DNA from 2 places in the Pseudomonas sp. VEM90 genome. Region 1 is predicted to be linked to the other one. Evidence: riboswitches for the same ligand, from Rfam matches in the RefSeq annotation. Region 1 holds a riboswitch; the other holds the start of a gene.

Region 1 (3,338 bases):
TGGTCGCGGCGTTGGTGCTGGTGTTCATCTACATCTGAAGGCTCAACGCAGGCCACTGTACGACTGGCCTGCGTTTACCCACCAAAGTACCGCCTCGCACGTGCCACGCTTCGACTAGCCTGAAAGCTCCACTCGCAACCACCCCAAGGTGAAGACGATGAGCATGATGGACTGGGACGCCTACCGTAAGCAGTTGATGGCCGGCATCGGCGATCTCAAGCAACTCTCACCCGACACCGTAGCCGGCTACATGACCGCCAGCGGTGCAGGCGCCAAGACCAACCACCTGGATGCCAAGACCCGCGAGCTGATCTCCTTGGCTGTGGCTGTGACCACCCGCTGCGACGGCTGTATCGCCGTGCATTCGCAGCAGGCCGTCAAAGCGGGTGCCAGCCGCGAGGAAATTGCCGAGGCCCTCGGCGTGGCCGTGGCCATGAACGCCGGTGCCGCGCTGGTGTACTCGGCCCGTGCAATGGATGCGGTGGGCAAGGCCAACGGTTGAGCACAAACGGCGTCGTCGCCCTTGCGCGACGACGCCGCGCCACCCAGACTGAGCGGCTCACCCCGCGCAGGAACCCGCATGATCCACATTCGCCCCATGACGCCGGACGATTTCGATCGTTTCTGGCCCACCTTCCAGGCCATTGTCCAAGCCCGTGAAACCTACGCTTTCGACCCGGCCCTGAGCTTCGAACAGGCCCGCCAGCTGTGGCTGGAGCTGCCCTTGCACACGCTGCTGGCTGAAGAAGATGGCGAGCTACTGGGTTCGTATTACCTCAAGCCCAATGCTGCCGGGCCTGGTGCGCATGTGGGCAATTGCGGCTACATGGTCTGCGAACAGGCGCGCGGCCGGGGCGTGGCGCGCTTGATGTGCGAGCACTCGCAAAAGCTGGCGCGCCAGGAAGGCTTTCTGGCTTTGCAGTTCAACTCGGTGGTAGCCAGCAACGCAGTGGCCGTGGCGCTATGGCACAAACTGGGCTTTGAAACAGTCGGCCGTTTGCCCAAGGCCTATCGTCATGCCCGCCTGGGGTTGGTGGACTGCCTGGTGATGTACAAGTGGCTGGCGGATGAGCCGGTGGTGGAAAAGCCCCCCCTGCTGATCGGGCGCAAGAACATCGAGGCACGGGTATCGCGCCGCCGCGGACGCTAGCGATTTCAGGCAAGCCTGCCTTCACACCAAGCTCGTCAAGCTGGGGCCTGGTGTTCAAGCCACATTTGGTCTCGGCGCCGCAAAAACGCACAACTTGTTGTTTTTTCTCAGCATTCACAGCACACCAACATTTGACGCCCCAGCATTTCAGTGGTCAGATGCGCGCCAGTTTCAGGTGCCCTGCGCCGCCGCGCGCAGGGTGAAACGGGAAACCGGTGCGTCGTGTTGCCCACGACAAGTCCGGTGCTGCCCCCGCAACGGTAAGCGAGCGAATCCTTCGAGATACCACTGTGCTCAAGCATGGGAAGGTGAAGGTTTCATGCCCCTCGCAAGCCCGGAGACCGGCCTGGAGCTTCATTTGGCAACCCGCGGTGGGCGGGCGCAGGCCGGAATCCGTGCGCGCGCCTGCCTGCATGGTTCGCCTTTGCGTGTTTTCCACCGGGATCCATTCATTCCTGCAGCAGTGGAACGACATGTCCCGTATGTTCAAGCTTCACCCCTTGGCGGCCTGCCTGGCCGTCGCCCTGCCGGCGTTGGCTGATGAGCGCGAGCCGCAGCCTCTGGCCCTGCCTTCCACGGCCATCACCGACACCCTCGACAGCCGCGCCATCGACCTGGCCACGCCGACCCAGGCCGGCTCGCGCCTTGGCCTCAGCGCCCTGGAAACACCGGCCAGCACCAGCAGTATCAGCGAACGGCAGATTCAGCAGCGCAACAACCTCACGGTGCAGGATGCAGTGACCCGCTCGCCGGGCATTACCTTCGTCGGCTCACCGGGGGACGGCGGTACAGGCCTGTCTGCCCGCGGCTTTGCCGGCCACAGCTCGGTGATGACCCTGTTCGACGGCGCGCGCCTGTACACCGGTGCCGGCACCCAGACCTTCCCGGTCGACCCGTGGATGGTCGAACGCATCGAGGTGATTCGCGGTCCCGCCTCGGTACTGCATGGCGAAGGCGCCACCGGCGCGGTGATCAACGTGATCCCGAAAAAACCTTTTGCCGGCGAAGTGCGCAACCACCTGCGCCTGGGTTACGGCTCGTGGGACCGCCAGCAGCTCGGCCTGGACAGCGGCGGTAGCCTCAGCGAGCGCCTGAGCTACCGCCTGACGCTGAACCAGCAGGCCGGCAATGGCTGGGTCGACCGCACCGCTTCACGTAGCCTGGCCCTGAGTGCCGCACTGCGTTTCGATGCCAGTGACGACCTCAGCTTCACGCTGGCCCATGATCGCGGCGATGCACAACCTGCCAACTACTACGGCACCCCGCTGATCGACGGCCACTACCGCAGCAGCCTGCGCAAAAAGAACTACAACGTACAGAACGACGTGCAGCAGTACGTTGATGAATGGACCCGGCTGACAACCGACTGGGCGCTGAACGACCAGATCAGCGCCAGCAACCAGCTGTACTACATCAAAAGCCGCCGTCACTGGCGCAACGCCGAGGACTACAGCTGGGACAGCGGGCGTCAGCAGCTGCTGCGCGGCAGCTACCTGGAGATCAAGCACAACCAGGAACAGTTCGGTGACCGCCAGACCTTCACCTTCGACCACACCCTGTTCGGCCTGGCCAGCAAGACCGTGCTCGGTGCCGAGTACAACAAGGTGCGCTTCAACGTCGACAGCAATTCACCCTACAACGATGTCGGCGGCGACTACGTCGACCCGTGGCAGCCACAGCCCGGCGGGTTCCATAGCGCCTCGCCGTTGCGGCCGCAAACGCTCTCGACCACCCATACCTTTGCCCTGTTTGCCGAAAACCGCCTGCAATTGAGCGATCGCCTGTCGTTGGTTACCGGCGTGCGTCGCGACCAGAACCACATCGACCGCAATAACTTGACCAACGACAGCCGCAGCGATCGTAGCCTGCAAGGTGGCAACTGGCGTGTCGGGCTGGTGTTTGCACTCAACGACGACCTGTCGTTGTACGGCCAGTACTCAACCAGCGAGGACGGGGTCAACAACCTCATCAGCCTCAGCCCCGCACAGATGCACTATGACCTGACCGAGGCGAAGCAGACCGAGGCCGGCATCAAGCAGCGCTTTTGGGAGGGGCGTGGCGAATGGACGCTTGCCGCCTACCACATCGTCAAGAAAAAACTGCTGGTCGACGACCCGATCACGCACGAGAAGCAACAAGCCGGGCAGCAGACCTCCGATGGCCTGGAAGCGACGCTGGAGCTGGCCCT
Region 2 (3,338 bases), on a different contig from region 1:
ATGACTTGCTGGTCCAGCAAATGGACAGGTCCGAGGCGCCGACAATGGCCGCTGCTCGGTTCACGCTGGCCGGCAAGAATCTGCCCTAGCAGGCTTTTGCCCACGCCATTGCGCCCGACCAGGCCGGTGCGGCGTTGGTCGAAGGTTTCGTTGAGGTTGCTAAACAGCGGCCTGCCATCAGGCAAGGCCAAGGAGACGCTGTCCAGCGTCAGAATCGACGTGTTCGTCATGCACAACTCCACAAATGCCGCGACATCTCCGGTACGAACCGGAGGCTGAAGACTGGCCGTCGAACAGACGGCGGCATCAATGGCGCATTGGACGAACACCTCGTAATTTAGAGACTGCGTAGCCTAACGGCCCTCTGGGGCCGGGTAAAGCACCGGCTGCCGGTTGGGGCTCAGCGCTGCGTCTGCAAGCGCTTGGCCCAGTCTCCGCCGTGGCCGTGCGCGCAGGCTTCTTCACTGTCGAATCGCACATGCCAGGCCGGATGGTCCAGCTCAATGCCGGCTTGCTCCAGCGCCAGGCCGGTAAGCGCCAGCATGCGCGCCTTCGCATCACCGACCACGGCCGCTGCCTTGTCGGCCTCTTGCTCGAATACCCAGGTGATACGCAGGCTGCTCGGAAAGTCCTCGGGGTCGAGGCGATGGGTAAGCCAACTGAAGCCGACAATTTCTGCCTTGGCGGCTTCGCAGGCATCGGTCAGGCACGCAACCAACCCCCGCTCCAGGCGACTTATCTCGCGTTTGCCCAATGCCTTCATGGGTTGGCCTCGTCATCGATCTGCTGGCAAAAGCGCAGGCGGTTGCCGAACGGGTCCCATACCTGCATCTGCAGGCCCCAATCCAGGCGCTCGGCCTCGGGCCGGGCGAAACCGTACTGTTTACCCTGCAATTCACCCTCCAGCGCGCGCAGGTCGTCGAGGCGGGCGAACACGGTCGAGCCAGGGCAGGCATCGCCATGGTGCTCTGAAAGGTGCAGGATCAGGCCATCACGGTGGATCTGCATGTACAACGGCAAGTCCGGGCTGAAGCGGTGCTCCCAGTCCAGGCTGAAACCCAGGAAGTCGAGGTAGAACTCCTTGGCCTTGTCGATCGAGAATATGCGCAGTACAGGTATGGCGGGGGCGAGGGGCATGGTGCGTCCTTGACCGTGGATAAGGCGCCACTGTAGCGCACTTGCGCCCAGCGTTGTCGACCGGCCCCGCAGCAATGGTTGACCACCCGCCAGCCACTGCGTAGCCTTGCCACTTCGAGGTTCTTCGGCCTGGCCGAAGCTAAGACGGGAACGCGGTACAAGCCGCGGCTGCCCCCGCAACTGTAAGCACCGACAACGGATCGACACAGCCACTGCGCCAGCGCGCGGGAAGGCGTCATCCCGCCAGCCCGCCGTTCGACTGAACGGGGCATGGAACGGTGCAAGCCAGGAGACCTGCCTCGTCACGTTTTCGACTTTCAACCGGGCGGGGTGATCCGGTGGCGAACAAGCCCGGCCGGCCTGGCCTGCGGCTGTCGTCCTGCATGCCCGCGCCACACTGCCAAGGGCAATGCGACATGAAAACACTGGCCAAGCTACCCGTCACCATCGTCACCGGCTTCCTCGGCTCGGGCAAGACCACCTTGCTGCGCCACATGCTCGACAACGCCCAGGGCCGCCGCATTGCGGTCATCGTCAACGAATTTGGTGAACTGGGCATCGATGGCGAAATCCTCAAACAGTGCAGCATCGGTTGCACCGAGGAAGAAGCCAGCGGCCGCGTCTACGAGCTGGCCAACGGCTGCCTGTGCTGCACCGTGCAGGAAGAATTCTTCCCGGTGATGCGCGAGCTGGTGGCCCGCCGTGGCGACCTCGACCACATCCTCATCGAAACCAGCGGCCTGGCCCTGCCCAAGCCATTGGTACAAGCGTTCCAGTGGCCGGAAATCCGCAACGCCTGCACCGTCGATGCGGTCATCACCGTGGTCGACAGCCCGGCCGTGGCCGCTGGCACCTTTGCCGCCTACCCGGACCAGGTCGATGCCCAGCGCAAGCTCGACCCTAACCTGGATCATGAATCGCCCTTGCACGAGCTGTTCGCTGACCAGTTGGCCAGTGCCGACCTGGTGGTGTTGAACAAGGCTGACCTGATCGACGCCGAAGGCCTGGCCAAGGTGCGTGCCGAGGTGGCCGAAGAACTGCCGCCGGCGGTGAAAGTGATCGAGGCCAGCAGCGGCAAGCTGCCACTGGAGGTGCTGCTGGGCGTGGGTGCCGAGTCCGAGGCGCATATCGATGGCCGCCGAACCCACCACGATTCGCACCACGATAGCGACGATCATGACGATCATGACCACGACGCTTTCGATTCCATCTCCATCGACCTGCCGGAAGCCGACGAAAGCCTGCTGCTCGATGCATTGACCCAGTTGGTGGTGGAGTTCGGTATCCTGCGCGCCAAAGGCTTCGCCGCCATCCCGGGCAAGCCGATGCGCCTGCTGGTACAAGGCGTGGGCACCCGTTTCGACAAGCACTTCGACCGCGCCTGGCGCGCCGACGAGCCGCGCATCACCCGCCTGGTGCTGATCGGCCAGGACCTCGATGCTGCCCAGCTGGAGGCGCGCCTGCGCCAGGCGCTGGGCGCCTGACCCATGCACCTGCTGCGGACCCAGCCCGGTGGTTTCGTACCGGATGACAGCATTGCCGACCTCGGCCAGACACCCGCCGAGCTGGTGATTCTCTGCAGCGGCGATTCACACCTGGCATTGCTCGCCGACACCGCCGAGCAATTGCCCGAAGACTTTCCCAGCCTGCGCCTGGCCAACCCGATGCAGGTGCAGAACCATGCCTCGGTCGACCTGTATGTCGACCAGGTGCTGCGCCACGCCAAGGTCATCCTGGTGTCGCTGCACGGTGGCGTTGGTTACTGGCGCTATGGTGTCGAACAACTGGTCGAGCTGGCCGCCCGTGGCGTGCAGCTGATTCTGGTGCCGGGCGATGACCGCCCGGACCCGGAGCTGACCTGCCTGGGCAACGTCCGCGGTGAACAGGCCGAGCGGCTTTGGCATTACCTGCGCCAGGGCGGCAAGGCCAATGCCATCAACCTGTTCAACTGCCTGGCCAGCCAGTGGCTGGGCCGCGACTATGCCTGGGACGAGCCGCAGCCTTTGCCGCGCACCGCGGTATATCACCCCGCCAAGGGCAGCGCGACACTCGAAGACTGGTACCCGCACTGGCACCCCGAGCAGCCAGTGGCGCCGCTGCTGTTCTACCGTTCGCACCTGCAAGCGGCCAATACCGCGTTCATCGACGTATTCTGCCAGCGCCTGCAGGCTGCCGGCCTGAACCCGTTGCCGATCGCCGTG

The links. A riboswitch is a leader RNA that binds a small molecule or an ion and turns the genes downstream of it on or off. The one in region 1 is predicted to bind cobalamin.
Region 2: linked by a shared signal. The riboswitch ahead of cobW (cobalamin biosynthesis protein CobW) and the one ahead of ACYCCG_RS23815 (TonB-dependent receptor) in region 1 are both predicted to bind cobalamin.

The regions. Positions count from the first base shown of each region.
Region 1 is NZ_JBTRAR010000031.1:56,547-59,884, reverse strand. Features, by position in the region: gene lpxO (lipid A hydroxylase LpxO) at 1-38, shown strand, start outside; gene ACYCCG_RS23825 (carboxymuconolactone decarboxylase family protein) at 158-502, shown strand; gene ACYCCG_RS23820 (GNAT family N-acetyltransferase) at 581-1,150, shown strand; cobalamin riboswitch at 1,307-1,514, shown strand; gene ACYCCG_RS23815 (TonB-dependent receptor) at 1,624-3,338, shown strand, end outside.
Region 2 is NZ_JBTRAR010000025.1:35,257-38,594, forward strand. Features, by position in the region: gene ACYCCG_RS21335 (ATP-binding cassette domain-containing protein) at 1-230, opposite strand, end outside; gene ACYCCG_RS21340 (hypothetical protein) at 401-763, opposite strand; gene ACYCCG_RS21345 (glyoxalase superfamily protein) at 760-1,137, opposite strand; cobalamin riboswitch at 1,238-1,453, shown strand; gene cobW (cobalamin biosynthesis protein CobW) at 1,554-2,621, shown strand; gene cobN (cobaltochelatase subunit CobN) at 2,625-3,338, shown strand, end outside.